Regions from separate parts of the Nonomuraea fuscirosea genome, predicted to be linked through region 4. Evidence: riboswitches for the same ligand, from Rfam matches in the RefSeq annotation. Region 4 holds a riboswitch; each other region holds the start of a gene.
What was found. Region 4 has a riboswitch for cyclic di-AMP ahead of OIE67_RS02130 (hypothetical protein). Riboswitches for the same ligand answer to the same signal wherever they lie in the genome.

Region 1 (4,204 bases), 770 kb from region 4:
TGCGCATCCGCTGGGAAATCCGCGACGACATCCACGAAGCATTCATGACCCTCGCCGCGGCGATCATCTGCTGGCGACGCCTCGTCTGCTGATCTTTCTGTTAGGACCTCTAAGTTGGAGAGGGCGGCCTGGGCGTTGTTCGTCGCGAGAATGGCCTCGCGCAGCGGCATCAGTGTCCCTGCGATGCTCCCGTCAGGCCCCGTGAGCAGGGTGTCCACGCGGACGGCGAGCATGCAACCGAAGCGCGCCGGAACATCACCGATGCCGGTGTGCCGACCACGGTCGCGCCGACCACAGATCGCGCAGGACACCTCGGGTGCCTGATAGCACGCAGGGCAGATGTCAGGGCTGATGTCAGTGGCTTTCAGCGCGACACGGCGGGATCGTCCGCAGACCCCGCAGGGGCGACGAGGACGTGCATAGCACCGGGAGCAGAGGACGCGGTTGGTGTCGCTGCGGCCGTCCGGAACCACGACGGGCGGCGCCGGCTCGCCGCAGTCGGAGCAGGTTACCTTTGCCGTGAATGCCGCGAACCGCCGCACCAGATCCACCCGCGTCTTGATCGTCGAGGCCGCCGGCAGCCGCGCCCGCTGCTGCCGCTCCCACTCCGTCAGCATCCCGGTGAACACCGCGTCCTGCGGGTGCAACGGCACCACGACACCGTCCACGAGCACCAGGTGTGCGGCACCCTCCACTGAGACCCGTTGGAGTGCGTCACCCTGCAGACCGACGACCGGCTAAAACGCCTTCTTCAAGAGCGCGAATAGCTCATCAGATGCTATTCGTCCCCTTTTCAGTTCATCGAGATGTGCACGTGGTCGTAGTGGTTCTCGGTGATGCTGCCGCGGTCGGACATTGTGCGCCAGCCCGATCCCTGGTTGATCCGCTGCTTCCAGATCACGTACTTGACGCCCAGCTTGCCCTTGTTCGCCAGCGCCCAGTCCGCGAGCCGGTCGCCGAGGGCGTTGTTGGCGGCCGACGGCATCGAGCCGCCCGTGCTCATCATGAAGTCGCAGGCCCGGCCCAGTGGGTGCTCGCCGCTGGAGCCCGCGCGGAAGCAGCCGACGGAGAACGGCAGCGCGAAGTTCTTCGCCACCTGCTCCTTCATCAGCTGGGTACGCGGGGTGATGTGCTCGGCGCCGGACGGCAACTGGGGCGCCCACGAGCCGTCGGAGTTGCGGCCCGACCCGAACGGCACCAGGTCCTTGAGCTTGTCCTCGATGTCGTCGATGAGGTCCTCGGCGTCGTCGCGCTGCTCGTCCACCGCGGCCGCGTCGGTCTTGATCTTGGTCGCCAGCGCGGCGGCCTCCTTGCTCGCCTTCACTTTGTCGTCCTTGGCCTTGGCCACGCTCTGCACGATCGCCTGCTGCTCGGCCGTCAGCTGTTCGAGCATGGCGGCGCTGCTGCCGTTCTCGGGGGTCAGGAAGACGGGCAGCGACGGATCGGCGTTCTGGTAGCGCAGGCGGGCGATCTCGGCGACCCGCTGCTGGGCCGTGACCAGCGTCTGCTCGGCGGCGGCCACCCTGGCCTTGGCCGCCTCGGCGGCCTGCTGGGCCTTGGCCAGCTCGACGCGCTTGAGATTGTACTTCTCGATGAGCTTGTCGACCTTGGTGTTGAGCTGTTTGAGCTGCGCCCGGAGCTTCGCCTCCGAGGGTTTGGGGGCCGCGGACGCCGGCATCGCCGGCATGACGGCGACGGCGGCGGCGGTGATCAGACCGATGGCAAGAGTCGCGGGGGACGAAGCCGCCACGTAGGTGTTCCTCTCCCTCTGCCGGCCGGGTTAGCTGACGGGTTCGGGCATGGGAGTGCGCCCTACCACCGAAGCGGATTCACCCCAGGTGCGGTTTCGGGTCCCCGGCTCCCGGGCCACGCGCCCGGGATTAGGCAAGCTACGGCTGTTGTGGCCGGTGCTTATGGGGATATTAGTGGTAGATCACGAGTCATGCGACCTTAAGCAGAAATCAATTAGTGATCTACCTGTGACCGAAGCATGAGCGCCGCCTCCTCCGGCAGCACGTCGTTGACGAAGGCGCCCATCGCCGACTCCGAGCCGGCCAGGAACTTCAGCTTGTTCGGCGCCCGCCGGATGCTGAACAGCTCCAGGTGCAGGTACGCCAGCTCCCTGTCCTGGCGTACGGGCGCCTGGTGCCAGGCCGAGATGTACGGCATCACCACGCCGAACAGCCCGTCGAAGGCCCGCAGCACCGAGGTGTAGAGGGGGGCGAACGCCGCCCGCTCCTCCTCCGTGAGCGCCGCCAGATCGGGCACCTGCCGGTGCGGATACACGTGCACCTCGAACGGCCAGCGGGCGGCGGCCGGCACGAAAGCCGTCCACAGCTCGTTGGCGGCCACCACCCGAGTCCCCGCCTCCCGCTCGGCGGCCAGCACGTCGGCGAAGAGGTTGCCCGGCCCCCGATGGCGGGCAGCCGCGCCGAGTTGCAGCTTGGTCTTGGGCGTGACGTACGGGTAGGCGTAGATCTGGCCGTGCGGATGCGCGAGCGTGATGCCGATCTCCTCGCCCCGGTTCTCGAAACAGAAGACCTGCTCCACGCCCTCGATCCCGGACAGCTCGGCCGTGCGGTCGGCCCACGCCTCCATGACCAGCTCCACCTGGGCGTCGGAGAGCCGGGAGAAGGAGGAGGAGTGGTCGGAGGTGAAGCACACCACCTCACACCTCCCCACACCCGGACGGACCTCACTCAGCCCGCCCACTTCCTGATAAGTCCCGAAATTTGTGGAGAAAGAGGGGAAGCGGTTCTCGAACACCACCACGTCGTAGTCGTACGACGGGATCTCCGTCGACCGCTCGTCCGTCGACGGGCACAGCGGGCACTCGGACGCGCCGCCGGTCGGCAGGAACGTCCGCGTCTGCCGGTGCCCGGCGACCGCGATCCACTCCTCGGTCAGCGGGTCGTAGCGCAACTCGGAGGCCACCGGCCGGGGGTCGAGCGGCCGCCGGTCGATCGCGCTCCTGTCGGCGTCGTCGCGCCGGTCGAAGTAGATCAGCTCTCGGCCGTCGGCCAGGTGGGTGATGGTGCGCTTCACTGCGAGCCCTCCGCGATGATCAATTGCCCGGCCCGTTCGGCCAGGTCCGTGCGTGCGTCCTCGGGCAGCCCCGCGTCGCTGATGACCACGTGGGCCTCGCTCAGCTCGGCGATGGTGCTGATGCCGACCGTGTTCCACTTCGTGTGGTCGGCCGGGACGACCAGCCGGGTCGCCGCCGTCACCAGCTCCCTGTCGGTCTCCGACTCCAGCAGGTTGGGCGTGGTGAACCCGGCCCGCACGCTCATCCCGTGCACGCCGAGGAAGAGCGTGTCCACGTGCAGCCGCCGGATCGCCGCCACCGCGACCGGCCCCACCAGCGCGTCGGACGGCGTACGCACCCCGCCGGTCAGCACCACGGTGCGATCGGCGCGCGGGTTGCGGTGGAAGACCTCCGCGACCGGGATCGAATTGGTGATCACGGTCAGGTCGGGCACGCCGATCAGATGATGGGCCAGCGCCCACGTGGTCGTCCCCGCCGACAGCGCCACGGCCGTGCCGGGCCGGACGAGGCCCGCCGCCTGCCGCGCGATGGCCTCCTTCTCTTGCTGCTGGCGGGCGGACTTGGCGGTGAAGCCCGGCTCCTCGGTCGATCCGGGGCCGAGCGCGGTCGCGCCGCCGTGCACCTTCTCCAGGAGCCCGCGTTCGGCGAGCACCTCCAGGTCCCGGCGGATCGTCATGTCGGAGACGCCGAGCTCGCGTACGAGATCGGCCACCCGGACGCCGCCGTGGCTGCGCACGCGTTCGAGAATCGCCTGCTGACGCTGCTGTGCGAGCACGCCCGCTCCTTCCAACAGATTCCACCAAATTATGACACGGAATTGTTGGGGAATGTTAGTTCGCCGGGACCACTTGCGCTGGTCAGCGCGGGGAGAGACGTTGGGAACTCATGCCCGTACCGGATCACCCGTTCTCGATCACCGGGAGGCGAGCTCATGGCCAGGCGCGCACGCAAGGGCAAGGCACGCAAGAAGAAGAAGGCGAACCACGGCAAGCGCCCTACCGCGCGATGACGGCCGGGTGGCCGCCGACCTTCCCCTTCCGAGGCGGCCACCACGGCTCTTCCCGGTGGCTGATCAGGTTCCGGCCGCGTTTTCGACCAGGACGGCCGGCCGCCGCGGATGATCGGCCCGTACGACTACGTCCGCCGTCTCCTGCGGCC
Region 2 (4,204 bases), 5.9 Mb from region 4:
GTACGCGCGCCACGCTGCCGTCAGTGTGGCGGTCGTGAGTCCGCGTGCGGCGAGCGCCCGGTCGGCTCCGGAGGCCCTGGCCGCACGGTAGAGCCTCACCAGGGTCTCCTCACCGAACCGGCCGGCGAGGAAGCGACACGCCAGCCACGCCTCCTGGTACGCCCGCGCCGGCCGCGCCGGGTCCCGATCGTCCATCGCGAAGTCAGCGGGGCCTGGCAGTGCGTCCGGCAGGCGTCCGGCCCGTACCTCGGCGGCGAGTTCTGCGGCGACGGTCATCACGGGCAGCCCGGCGTCGCGGTAGCCCACGTAGTCGGCGAACCCTTCGTACAGCCAGACGGGGAGGCCGTCCGTGCCCGCCACGACGTGGGTGAGCTCATGGGCGAGCACCACGTCCTTACCCGTGGGGGTGAGGGTGGCGAAGAGCTCGGGAACGATGATCACGCGCCCGCCGTCGGCCAGCGCGGCCAGCCCGTCGGCCCGGGCCACGCGCGCCAGGCGGGCGGCCTCCTGGGCGGATTCCGGCACGATCACCAGCGGGCGCACGGGTCTGCCGAGCACCAGGCCCACTCTGAGCCCGGCCCTGTCGGCCCGAGCCGCCATCTCCTCCAGCCCGCCGCCATCGCTGCCGTCGCGGCCGTCGTCACCACTGCCGTGGCCCACGATCGTGGCGTGCCGTCCGCGGCGGATCACCGTGTCGCGGCCCGGCCAGAGGTCGCGGGCCTCCGGGGGAAGGATCGGGGAGTCGGGGAGCGGCGCGCCGCCGGAGGCGAGGAGCAGCAGGCCGGCCACCACGGCTCGTCGGCTCACCTGCTCGGACACGAAGCCCGATCGTAGCCGGACCCGCACGGGCTTCATCCCGGCCGGGCCGCACCGGCGTTCCGGATGCCGGCGTGCCGTGGGGTGACCCCGGACGGGCGGGGAGCCCGACGGGGTGGCTCCGGACGAGTGGGGAGCCCTGTGGAGTGGCTCCGGGCGGGTGGGGAGCCCAGCGGGGTGGCTCCGTGGGGATGGTCTGGACGTGCGAGAGCCCCGTCCGGGTCCGGGAAAGTCTCCGTGGATCCGGGCGGGGCTTCTTCACATGCCGGGACGGACCGCGCCGACGAATGACGACCTGCGCCAACCGCCCAGCTTGTCGATGCGCACCCGTTCGCCTGTCCGAGGCGAGTGGATCATCTTGCCCTTGCCGACGTACATGCCGACGTGACCGAGCCCGCTGAAGAACATGAGATCACCGGGCTTCAGGTGCCGCCAGGAGATCTTGTTCCTGATGCGGGCGAACTGGCTGCTCGCCACCCGCGGGAGCTTCACCCCGGCTCGTTTCCAGGCGAACTGGACGAGACCGGAGCAGTCAAACGAACCAGGACCTGTGGCTCCGTACCGATACGGGTCACCGATCTGGTTCTTGGCCACGGCGACGGCCTTGCGGGCCTTCGCTTGCTGCCGAGCGACCTTGGCTGCCCTTCGCTGGGCGGCCGTGACCTTCTTCGAGGTCTTAGCGGTGGTTTCCGCTTTCACCGTCGTGACGGTCGATTCGCTCGTCGTCTCCGCCTGAGCCGTTGGGGCATGGAGGATGGCACCTCCGGCCGTCACGGTCATGGTGAGCGCTACGCCACTCAGGGCAAGGCGGGACAGACGGGGGTTCTGCAGGGAGCTGGACAGGATTTCTCCTTGTGTCTTCCACGAACGCCTACCGGGTTAGCTGACGGATTCGGGCCTGGAAGTCGCCCTACGGCGCGATACGCGCGCCGATTCACCCCTGATCCCTGGGGAAACGTGGGATCGCTGGGTCCCCGGCTCCGTGCCTCCTGGCTGCACGGATTCGGCAGGTCGAAGCCCCGATGAACATGGGGATATCGGGGGACGACCGGCGGATCTCTATCTGTCTCACATCGGGAGGGGACCGATGCGGGTTCGCGGCGCCATGGCTTGTGCACCGCGACGACGCCAGAAGCTACGCGCAAAGTTCAAGGATCGGCAAAGCGTGAGCCTGGCTGTAAAGATCAGACAGAGGACCTTGTCAGATTCGAAACCCCTGCTGGAACACCAGGTTCTGTTATGGAAATGTGACCCTGCTCACACTTGCGCGAACACAAGATTGTCAGGTCCCAATTGTCGCTTATGTCACAGATTTCACGCCTAAATCATGCGTTCTCCACCTGGGAGCGCTCCCGAGGCTTGTGACCGCCTTGCGGGAGAGCACGGGAAATATCCGCATATGTACGGCAGGAACCGTAGGCATCGCAGCAGATCAAGAAAGACTTTCACTGCACGAAGCCGTCGTTGAAACGATGATCCATAGTAACGGAAGGCAGAAAAAAGGTCCCGCCGGAAGCCGCGAACGGCGAGACGGCGGGACCGGAAACCAGCGTTACGGGCGGACGGCCCCCACCAGGGTGCTGCCGTACGCCGAGAGCTTGACCACCTTGACGACGTCGCCCGTCTGCGGCGCGTGCACGATCTGCCCGTTGCCCGCGTACATGCTGACGTGCCCCAGCCCCGCGCTGAAGATGAGGTCACCGGGCTGCAGCGACTTGATGTCCACCTTGCGGCTGGCGCCCCACGACCACTGCTGCCACGTCGTCCGGGGCAGCGAGACCCCGGCCGCCCGCCAGGCCGCCTGGGTCAGCCCTGAGCAGTCGTACGCGCCCGGGCCCGTGCCGCCGAACCGGTAGGGCTTGCCCACCTGCGCGAACGCGAACCGCAGGGCCGCCGCCGCGCTGCCCGAGGCGGGGCCGGTGTACTTGAGGCCCACGCTGTTGGGGTTGCCCGGATTGTAGGCGCCCAGCTTCTCCAGCAGTTTCTTCTGATCCTTGATCAGCTTCAGGATCTCCGAGCGTTCTTTCTCGACCGCGTCGCGTTCCTTGTCGGCGTCCTGCAGCGCCTTCTGCGCCTTGCCGCGCTCGACCTTCAGGCCCCGGTTCTCCCGGTCGAAGGCCGCCAACTTCTCGGCCTTCTCCTGCGAGACCTGCCCGGCCAGGGCCAGCCCGGCGAGCATGTCCTGCGGGTCGGGAGAGCCGAAGATACCGGGCCATGAGGTGACGTCGTTGCCGGCCTGGTAACTGGAGACCGCCATGCCGACGACCTCCGCCCGCAGGTCCGCGACCGTCGCGAGCTTGCGCTTGTAGCTCGTGTTCAGCTCGCCGTACGTGGACCTGGCCTTCTTGTAGCGCTCGGTCGCCGTGTTGTAGCGGTCGACGACCTTGTCGGCCTTGTCGTTGAGCTTGTCGAGCTTGGCCTTCGCCTGCGCGAGCGTGGGCTTGGGGTCAGCTGTGGCCGCCCCCATGGGGATCAGCATCAGCCCGAACGCGAGACCCGTGGCCACCGGCACCCGGCCAAACCTCACTGTGTCGCCTCCCAGGGATTATATCTGGGGCGAAATAGTACAGAAGTGGCGGGTGTGGTTCACCAAAACCGCCATTTCGTAACTTAGGCGCGACCGAGCCTGCGCAGCAGCAAACCTGACGGAACGGGTCTGGCGCCCATCCGCCTGACAGACTCGGCGACTTCGCGGTCCGACGACACCACGGCCATGGCCCGGCCCGGCGGTTCGGCGCGGACGAGCTGGCGGATGAGGTCGTCGGCGATCTCCCCCGGCGCGCTGAACAGCACCCGCACCCCGCGAGGGGCCGTCACCTGCACGGGGGCGTTCAGCTCCGCCCCGTCGAACACCACGGTCACCTCGACCCTGGTCTGCGCCACCAGCCCGCCGAGCCCGGTCATGAGCCGGTTGCGCTGGTCGGCCAGGGTGAGGGTGCCGTAGCCGGTTTTGGTGACGTTGTAGCCGTCGATGATCAGGTGCACCTGGGGCAGGGCCAGCAGCTGGTCGAGCAGCTGCGGGTCATCGTCGGCCAGGGCCCGCGCGGGGACGCCGCGCACACCGGGGCGCTCGCCGGTGACCGCGGCGACAGAGTCGGCCGGCCGGCTGATCGTGGTGGGCAGGGCCAGCTCGCGGCGCAGCCCGGCCGAGGCGTCCTGCAGCGCGTCGAGCAGCACCCGTACGCGGGCGTCCTCGATGCTCCTGCCCTCGCGGGCGGCCCGGCGTGAGGCTTCGAGCTGCTTCTCCACGTCGGCCAGCCGCTCGCGCAGCCGGCGCAGCTCGGACTCGCCCGCGCTGCCGGCGGCGGTGGCGGCGTGCCTGGCCTCCTCGGCGGCCTGCTCCATCTCCTCGGCTCGGCGCACCGCGCCCTTCGCGCGCTCGCGGGCG
Region 3 (4,204 bases), 2.4 Mb from region 4:
GTAGCCCTGGCCGTAGCCGGGCTGCGACTGCTGCTGCTGACCGTAGCCCTGCTGACCGTAAGCCTGCTGCTGGTCGTAACCCTGCTGCCCGTACTGGGCCTGCTGGCCGTAGTCGGGCTGGGACTGCTGCTGCTGCCCGTAACCCTGCTGCTGGCCGTAGCCCTGCTGCTGGCCGTACTGGTCCTGGCCGGACTGGGGCTGCTGGCCGTACTGCGGCTGCTGACCCGACTGGGGCTGCTGGCCGTAGCCCTGCTGCCCGTACTGCGCCTGCTGGCCGTAGTCGGGCTGGGACTGCTGCTGCTGTCCATAGCCCTGCTGCTGACCGTACTGGTCCTGCTGGCCGTAGCCGGGCTGCGACTGCTGCTGCTGACCGTACTGCGGCTGCTGACCCGACTGGGGCTGCTGGCCGTAGCCCTGCTGCCCGTACTGCGCCTGCTGGCCGTAGTCGGGCTGGGACTGCTGCTGCTGTCCATAGCCCTGCTGCTGCCCGTAGCCCTGCTGCTGACCGTACTGGTCCTGCTGGCCGTAGCCGGGCTGCGACTGCTGCTGCTGTCCATAACCCTGCTGCTGACCGTGCTGGGGCTGCTGCTGGCCGTATTGCTGTTGCTGGCCGTAGCCCTGCTGGCCGTAGCCGGGCTGGGACTGCTGCTGCTGTCCGTAGCCCTGCTGCTGACCGTACTGGGGCTGCTGCCCGTAGGCGTCGTCCGCCCGGTAGCCGACCACAGTGACGTCGGGATCGGGCTCGCCGGGATGGCGGCCCGAGTTCTGCTGCCCGTAAGGGGTGCCGGGGGCAGAGTTTTCTCCGGAGTCGTCCTGTGGATACGGCGGCTGTCCGGTGCTCACCGTGTCACCTCGCTTCGAGTGCGCATGTGGCACGTGTCAGGACACATGCCTGTGCTGCCCAACGTATCGACATAGGTATCAACAATCACCTTTCCATCTGGTCAAGGTCCGCGTCACCCGATGTCAGATGGAGCAGCATGCGGGTGTTGCCCAGGGTGTTCGGTTTGACGTGTTCCAGGTCGAGGAACTCCGCCACGCCCTCGTCGTAGGAGGCGAGAAGTTCGGCGTACACCTCGGGTGAGACGGGGGTGCCCTGAATCGGGCGAAACCCGAGTCTCGCGAAGAAATCGACCTCAAAAGTTAGACAGAATACACGCCGCAGACCCAGATCCGTCGCCTGCTGTATCAGCGCCGAGACGATCCGGTGGCCGACGCCCATGCCCCGGCACTCGGGATCCACGGCCACGGTGCGGACCTCGGCGAGGTCCTCCCACAGCACGTGGAGCGCGCCACAGCCGACCACCTGCCCGCCCCGCTCGGCGACCCAGAACTCCTGCACGTCTTCGTACAGGGTCACCGTGGCCTTCTCCAGGAGCCGCGAGCCCGCGCCCGCGTAGGTGTCCACCAGCCTCCTGACCGCGCGCACGTCCGGCGTGCGGGCACGCCGGACCACCACCGCGGTCTCGGGCATCGTCAGTTCGGCCACCTGCTCCATGGCTCTCCAGAGTACAGATGTCATTACGGCTCGGCCCTAACTGCCATGTCCCGGCCCATCCTGTTACATGGGCCGGTCATATGGGCGCGCCCCTGGCGCCGGCCCCGCGGGCGCGGCGGAAGCAAGGGCAAAGGGGACATAAAGTCGCTTCTGTACGAGGGGGCACGAGATCACCTTGTGACCCTTCGGTTGTGAAACCTCTACAGACTCGGCAGTTCTGGTTGAGCACGAACCCGGAGTGCATTAGTGTCCTGCGACGATGTCCCCCACGTGTCGCAACGTGAGAGACACGCCCAATTCCCGCGAGGGAAGCCGGGGACCCGCCGGTGACGACCCCCATCGTCACCACTGGGGTGAATCCGAATCGTTCGGTAGGGCTGCTCCGGCCCGAACCCGTCAGCTAACCCGGTAGGCGTCCATGAGAGGAGCTGGTTGGTGAAGCGCACGCACCACGGTGGGGGGAAGACGGCGGGCAAGCACGCCCGCCCTCCGGAACGGTCTCGGCGGCCGCACCGCTTCGGTGTGGTGAGTGTCACGATCGCCGCGTTCCTCATCGCGATCCCCGTCGGTTCCGCGTCCGCCGATCCCAAACCCTCGCTCAAGGAGCTGGCCAAGCGGGTCGAGAAGATGCACACCGAGATCGAGACGCTGAGCGAGCAGTACAACGGCCAGCGGGAGAAGCTCAAGACCGCCAAGAAGGCCGCTGAGGCCGCGAAGAAGACCCTGGCCACCAGTGAGGCCGATCTCGCCGCCAAGCGGGCCAAGGCCGCCATGCTCGCCGAGAACGCCTACATCACGGGCGGCCTGGGCCGGGTGCTGGCCTTCACCACCTCCAAGGACCCCGACACCTTCCTCGACCGCGCCGCCACCACGTACGTGCTGGAGCAGCAGCAGGGCGAGGCGGTCAACGCCGTCACCAAGGCCAGGGCGGCCGCCGAGCGGGCCAGGGCCGGCGCCAAGTCCCGCATCGACGAGGTCGAGCAGCTCGTCGACGAGCTGGGCGGCAAGCGCGACAAGATCACCAAGCTGGTCACCAAGGTCGAGAGCAACCTGTTCAGCCGGGCGCTGGGCGAGGCCGGACGGCCCGGCACCCGCGCCACGCGCGTGGACCTGCCGATCGTCGGCGCCGGCAAGGCGGCCCAGGCCGCCCGCTGGGCGCTCACGCAGCAGCTCAAGCCGTACGTCTGGGGCGCCGAGGGGCCGAGCTCCTACGACTGCTCCGGCCTCGTCATGGCCGCCTACCAGAAGGTGGGCATCTCACTGCCGCACTACACCGGCAGCCAGTGGACGGCGGGCCGGCACGTCACCCGTTCGGAGATGCGCGTCGGCGACCTGGTCTTCTTCTACGGCGACCTGCACCACGTCGGCATCTACCTGGGCGGCGGCATGATGGTGCACGCGCCGCGGACCGGCGACGTGGTGCGCATCGCCTCGCTCGCCAACCGGCCGTTCGCCGGCGCCGTACGCATCGCCGACTGAGCCCGTACCCACGCCCGTACCCGCCGCCGCGGGCGCCCCTCGCCCGTCGCTAGATCAACTGGCGGCGGGCCGCCCAGGCGACCGCCTCGATCGCCGTGGCCACGCCGATGCGGTCGCAGATACCCCGTAATCTTCGGCGTACCGTACGGCCACTGATGTCAAGACGTCTGCCCACCCGGTCGACCGTGACTCCCTTGGCCAGCTCCGCCAGCAACGCAAGGTCGGCATGGCTCAACTCAACGCCTTCCGTGAGCAAATCCATCGGGAGCCCTCCCCCCCAACAGCTGAACTTGGGCCTCTCAAGCGGGCCGAAGTCGCTCCTCGCAGACGGTAAACGCATCCTGGAAAGGTCGTCAAGCATGACAATCCGCGCTCTTGACGAGCGCTATTGACATGATCCGATATATATGACGCACTCGCGATATGTCGCCAATGATCGTCGTACGATGAACGACGTCATCGAGCCTTCCGGCAGGCCGGGATCCGGCAATGACGAACGCGGCGGACGCGCTGGGTTTTGCTCCATTCGACCGCGAATTTCTGCGTGATCCTTATCCCCGTCTCCACGAGACGCGCGCGCGGGCCACGTCGTTCCGCACGCGTGGCGGGATCACTCGCAGCCACCACGCGCGACCCTGGTCCGCGATCCCGGCTCCGGCCGCGGCGCCGCGCCCGTGGAGAACGCAGCCGCAGGTCAGCAGGCCGTGTCCGTCCTGTGGACGGACCCGTCCGACCACACCGGGCTGCCCGCCCCGGCGAGCAGGGCGTTCACTCCCCGCATGTTCCAGCGCCCGCGCCCGCGCGTCGAGACCGCCACCGCCGGCCCGATCGTCGCGCCGCCCGGCGGGAGCGGCCTCATGTCCGCTCCGGCCCGGCCACTTCCGGTCATGGTGATCAGCGAGGGGCCCGAGGCGCCCCAGGAGGACCACGGACGCTGCCGCGGCTGGAGTGAGATCCTGGCGCGCAGCCTTGACCCGATGCTTACAGCGGAGCTCGGATCGGAAACCGGGCAGGCCCAAAGGGAGTTTCGCGACCACTTCCGCGAGCTCGCCGCACTCCGCCGCGAGCGCCCGGGAGACGAGCCCCCGAGCGCGCAGACGCGGATACAGGAGCTGAGCGGGCGCGAGTCGCCGGCCACCGGCCCTGGAGGGACACAGGGCGCGTCGGTGCCGGCGGTGATAGGCCCGGCCGATCGCGACCGCTTCCACGTGGGTGCCGCGCCGCCGG
Region 4 (4,204 bases):
CGCCTCGTCCCGCTCCAGCAGCGGCAGCAGGAACGCCTGCAACGCGATCTCGCTGCGGATCGTGGACGCCGGCACGTGCTCGACCATCCATCCGCGCAGCTGACGCCGCCCCTCCTCGGTGACCGTGTACGTCTTGCGCCCTCGCGCGCCCTCCGCCTCGGCCCGCACGAGCCCGTCGGCGGCCATCTTGACCAGCTCCGGATAGATCTGGGTGTGCCCGGCCTGCCAGACGTGGTTGAGCGAGAGCTCGAACTTCTTGGTGAGGTCGTAACCGCTCGCCGGGCCGACGGCCGACAGCAGCCCGAGCAGCGCGATCCGTAGGGACATGACCGCCAGCATAGCGACGGCTTGACATGTAAGCTCTTACATATCACTCTTCACATGTGAATACTGACACGAAGCCGGACGGGCTCGTCCTCCTCGCCGCGCTCGGCGGGATGTTCCTGGCGATGCTGGACCAGACGATCGTGGGCACGGCGCTGCCGCGCATCACCACGGAGCTCGGCGGCAGCACGCTCTACACCTGGGTCGTGACCGCCTACCTGCTGACGTCCACGGTCACGGTGCCGCTCTACGGCAGGCTCTCCGACCAGCACGGCAGGAAGCCGCTGCTGCTGATCGGCATGGTGGTCTTCGTGGCGGGCTCGGCGCTGTGCGGGGCGGCGCAGGACATGGGGCAGCTCATCGCGTTCCGCGTGTTGCAGGGGCTGGGGGCCGGCGCGCTGCTGCCGCTGTCGATCGCGCTGGTGATGGAGATGTTCCCGCCGAGCAGCGGCAACGGCGGCCGCGTGCAGGGGGCGCTCGGCGGCGTGATGGGGCTGACGTTCCTGGCGGGGCCGTTCCTCGGCGGGCTGTTCACCGACCAGGCGAGCTGGCGCTGGGCCTTCTACGTGAACGTGCCGCTGGGGCTCGCGCTGATCGCCGTCGTCGTGCTGCGGCTGCCGAACCGGCGGGGGACCGGCGGCGGGCGTCCCGACTACGCGGGCATCGCGGTCTTCACCGTGGCCATCAGCGCGCTCCTGCTCGGGCTGACGGAGAAGGGCATGGACGGCCACACGTGGACCGACACCGCCGTGGCCGGGCCGATCGGGTTCGCGCTGGCGTCGCTGGTGGTGTTCGTGCTGGTGGAACGGCGGGCGGCCGATCCGATCATGCCCATGGGCCTGTTCGCGAACCGGACGTACACGCTGGTCATGGTGACCTCCTTCTTCACGGCCTTCTGCATGTACGCCGGCGTCGTCTTCCTGCCCCGCTACTTCCAGGAGGCGCTGCGGTTCAGCGCCACCGAGTCGGGCCTGCGGATCTACCCGCTGACGCTGGCGATGGTGCTGGGCAGCGTGCTCATGGGCGCGCTCATGTCCAGGACGGGCCGGTACAAGCCGTGGCTGGTCGCCGCGCCGTTCCTGCTGGCGGCCGGGGCGCTGCTCTGCCTGAACCTGAGTGTGGACAGCGGCGGCCTGGCGCTGGCCCTGTGGATGCTGCCGCTGGGGCTCGGGATGGGCCCGATGTTGTCGGGCCTGACCGTGGCCGCGCAGCAGTCGGTCGACCCGGGTCAGCTGGGCACGGCCTCGGCCAACCTCACCTTCTTCCGCCAGATCGGCGGCTCCGTGGCGCTGGCCGTCGGCGGCACCCTCTACACCTCGGAGGTCGCCGCGAGCGCTCCCCTCCACGGGGCGGCCGCGGCCCACGCCTCGGCGGCCGCGCTGGTCGTCCCCGCGCTCGGGATCGCGGGGGCCGTGATCGCGCTGGTGGCGCTGGTGGCGCTGCCCAACCGGCGGCTGCGGCCGCCTTCTGTGCCACAAGGCAAGGTCGAGGCCGGTTTCGCGTCGTAAGCGGTGTCATGCGAAGCTGTGACTGTCCCCAACACCTTGGAGGTCCTCATGGCGGATACACCGGAGCCGGAAGTCAGCGAAACTCCCGAGGACGAGATGAAGCGCAAGTTCCGTGAGGCACTGGAGCGCAAGCGCAACCAGGCTGCGGGCGCGGGCGCGGGTGGCAGGGGCGTCGACCCTTCGAAGATCCACGGGGCGCACGGTCCGGCTGCGAGTAAGAGATCGTTCAGGCGCAAGAGCGGCGGCTGAGGCGAAAAATCCGAGGGGGTACGGCATGCCCGTGCCCCCTTCTTCATTCCCTGACGAAGGTAGATCTTTCGACCGGTTTGTGATGGAACGTTTGCGTATGTCCGTTTGCATAGTTAGAGTAACGGCCATTACCAGCCGGTGACCTAGTCCTTACCCACAGGGACAGCCGACTGGCGCCGAATCCCGAACCCAGGGAACCGGGGACCCACCTCATGGGGTGAATCCGGCCACCACGCCGGTAGGGCATCTCCACGCCCGAACCCGTCAGCTAACCCGGTAGGTGTGATGGAGAGGACGAATCACCCCATGCAGCAGCGCGTCGTACCCCCGGACCGCATGCCGGCCGCCTACTAGAGCGGCCCCCTTCTCCCAAGGCTCGTCAATTTGCGCCCCGCGTAGCGACGTCAGGTGATTTTCCCCGCTACGTGCCATTCCCCCATGGGCGCAACTCCCTGTCCCCTCGCGAAGGGTTTACCTTTTCATGTCTGCCCGTTCTGGCCTGCGTTCCCTCACCCTCCTCACCGCAATCGCCATCGGTACGCTGACCATCGCCGGCCCGGCCGCTCACGCCGAGACCGGCACGGACGAGAAGGTCCTGCTCAAGGGCTCCACCACGGCCTCGTACTTCTGGGACGACGCCTCCGGCCGCGCCGGCGACACCGGCCTGCCCGCCAGTGGAAAGCCCATGCAGAAAGGGCTGGCCGCCAGCCCCAGCTGGCCCCTCCTGACCGAGGGGTACGTGATGTACAAGGGCAAGAAGATGCCCTTCTTCGTGGGCGACCGCGGCCCCGGCGAGCCCTCCAACCGCGGCATCATGCTCGACCTCGACGCCAAGACCTTCGCCGAGCTGACCGGCGGCCGGTTCAACTCCAGCACGCTGGGCGTGGACGGCGTCGGCGGCCAGGGACACATCGAGATCGACTACGTCATCACCAAGTGGGGCGACGGCATGGGCAAGAAGAATTACCCGGTCCCCTTCTCGACCGGCGCGTGGGGCGAGCGTGACCGCAACCCGGCCACCCCGCCGCAGAACTGACCCGGACGCCCACCTTTGCGGAGTCAGGACCAGAATGTCATTCTGGTCTCCGTGACCAACCGCGCAGCCGCGAACGGCATCGACATCGCCTACGAGAGCTTCGGCTCACCGCAGGGCCGGCCCCTGCTCCTCATCATGGGCCTGGGCGCCCAAATGATCCAATGGGACGAAGGGCTCTGTGAGCTCCTCGCGGAGCAGGGGCACCACGTCGTCAGGTACGACAACCGCGACGTGGGGCTGTCCACCCACTTCCACGACGCGGGCGTGCCCGCGGCGGGAGCCCCCGCCCCCTACCTGCTGGACGACCTGGCCGACGACGCCGCGGCCCTCATGGACGTGCTCGGCTGGCCGTCCGCCCACGTGGTGGGGGCCTCGATGGGCGGGATGATCGCCCAGGCGCTGACCATCCGCCATCCCGGGCGGGTGCTGACCCTGACCTCGATCATGTCGACCCCCAATCCGTCCGTCGCCCCGCCCACGGAGGCGGCCTCCTCGGCGCTCATGGGCCGGCCGCCCGCCGACCGCGAGACGGCGCTGGAGCAGGCGGTGGAGCGGTGGGCGGTGATCGGCTCGCCGGGCTACGAGCTGGACCGCGAGCGGATCGTCGAGCTGGCCGGGCGCGCCTTCGACCGCAGCTTCGACCCGGCGGGCACGGCCAGGCAGTTCGCCGCCATCATGGCCTCGGGCGATCGTACGGAGGGGCTGAAGGGGGTCCGCGTGCCGACGCTGGTGCTGCACGGCGAGGCCGACCCGCTCGTGCCCGTGGCCGGCGGCCGGGCGACGGCGGCGGCCGTCCCGGGAGCGCGGCTGGTGACCTACCCCGGCATGGGGCACGACCTGCCGCGCGAGCTCTGGCCCGCCTTCGCCGCGGAGATCACCAAGCTCACCTCCGCCTGAGCCGGCGGGCGGTGGCCCGCGCCCCGGGCGCGGGCCACGGCGCGCTCAGATCTCCAGCTTCTCCTCGATGCCGCGCAACTGGTGCCGCGCCAGCGCCAGGTTGGCGCGCGAGCGGTCGAGCGCGAGGTAGAGGAACAGCCCCTTGCCGCCGCGCCCCGTGATCGGGCGGATGATGTGGTACTGGGTGCCC

Region 1: linked by a shared signal. The riboswitch ahead of OIE67_RS05505 (coiled-coil domain-containing protein) and the one ahead of OIE67_RS02130 (hypothetical protein) in region 4 are both predicted to bind cyclic di-AMP.
Region 2: linked by a shared signal. The riboswitch ahead of OIE67_RS28895 (C40 family peptidase) and the one ahead of OIE67_RS02130 (hypothetical protein) in region 4 are both predicted to bind cyclic di-AMP.
Region 3: linked by a shared signal. The riboswitch ahead of OIE67_RS45990 (C40 family peptidase) and the one ahead of OIE67_RS02130 (hypothetical protein) in region 4 are both predicted to bind cyclic di-AMP.

What each region holds. Positions count from the first base shown of each region.
Region 1 covers NZ_CP109074.1:1,226,269-1,230,472, forward strand. The annotation lists partial or broken gene OIE67_RS55355 (IS5/IS1182 family transposase) at 1-92, shown strand, start outside; gene OIE67_RS05505 (coiled-coil domain-containing protein) at 794-1,750, opposite strand; cyclic di-AMP (ydaO/yuaA leader) riboswitch at 1,756-1,897, opposite strand; gene galT (galactose-1-phosphate uridylyltransferase) at 1,966-3,045, opposite strand; gene OIE67_RS05515 (DeoR/GlpR family DNA-binding transcription regulator) at 3,042-3,821, opposite strand; gene OIE67_RS55360 (50S ribosomal protein bL37) at 3,978-4,055, shown strand; gene OIE67_RS05520 (nucleoside/nucleotide kinase family protein) at 4,119-4,204, opposite strand, start outside.
Region 2 covers NZ_CP109074.1:6,330,917-6,335,120, forward strand. The annotation lists gene OIE67_RS28890 (gluzincin family metallopeptidase) at 1-819, opposite strand, end outside; gene OIE67_RS28895 (C40 family peptidase) at 1,075-1,596, opposite strand; cyclic di-AMP (ydaO/yuaA leader) riboswitch at 1,670-1,835, opposite strand; gene OIE67_RS28900 (C40 family peptidase) at 2,369-3,343, opposite strand; gene OIE67_RS28905 (NYN domain-containing protein) at 3,427-4,204, opposite strand, start outside.
Region 3 covers NZ_CP109074.1:10,018,012-10,022,215, forward strand. The annotation lists gene OIE67_RS45980 (RDD family protein) at 1-843, opposite strand, end outside; gene OIE67_RS45985 (amino-acid N-acetyltransferase) at 929-1,498, opposite strand; cyclic di-AMP (ydaO/yuaA leader) riboswitch at 1,779-1,928, shown strand; gene OIE67_RS45990 (C40 family peptidase) at 1,934-2,977, shown strand; gene OIE67_RS45995 (LuxR C-terminal-related transcriptional regulator) at 3,027-3,239, opposite strand; gene OIE67_RS46000 (hypothetical protein) at 3,672-3,836, opposite strand.
Region 4 covers NZ_CP109074.1:458,393-462,596, forward strand. The annotation lists gene OIE67_RS02115 (PadR family transcriptional regulator) at 1-327, opposite strand, end outside; gene OIE67_RS02120 (MDR family MFS transporter) at 384-1,832, shown strand; gene OIE67_RS02125 (DUF5302 domain-containing protein) at 1,881-2,081, shown strand; cyclic di-AMP (ydaO/yuaA leader) riboswitch at 2,246-2,379, shown strand; gene OIE67_RS02130 (hypothetical protein) at 2,563-3,117, shown strand; gene OIE67_RS02135 (alpha/beta fold hydrolase) at 3,169-4,014, shown strand; gene OIE67_RS02140 (hypothetical protein) at 4,060-4,204, opposite strand, start outside.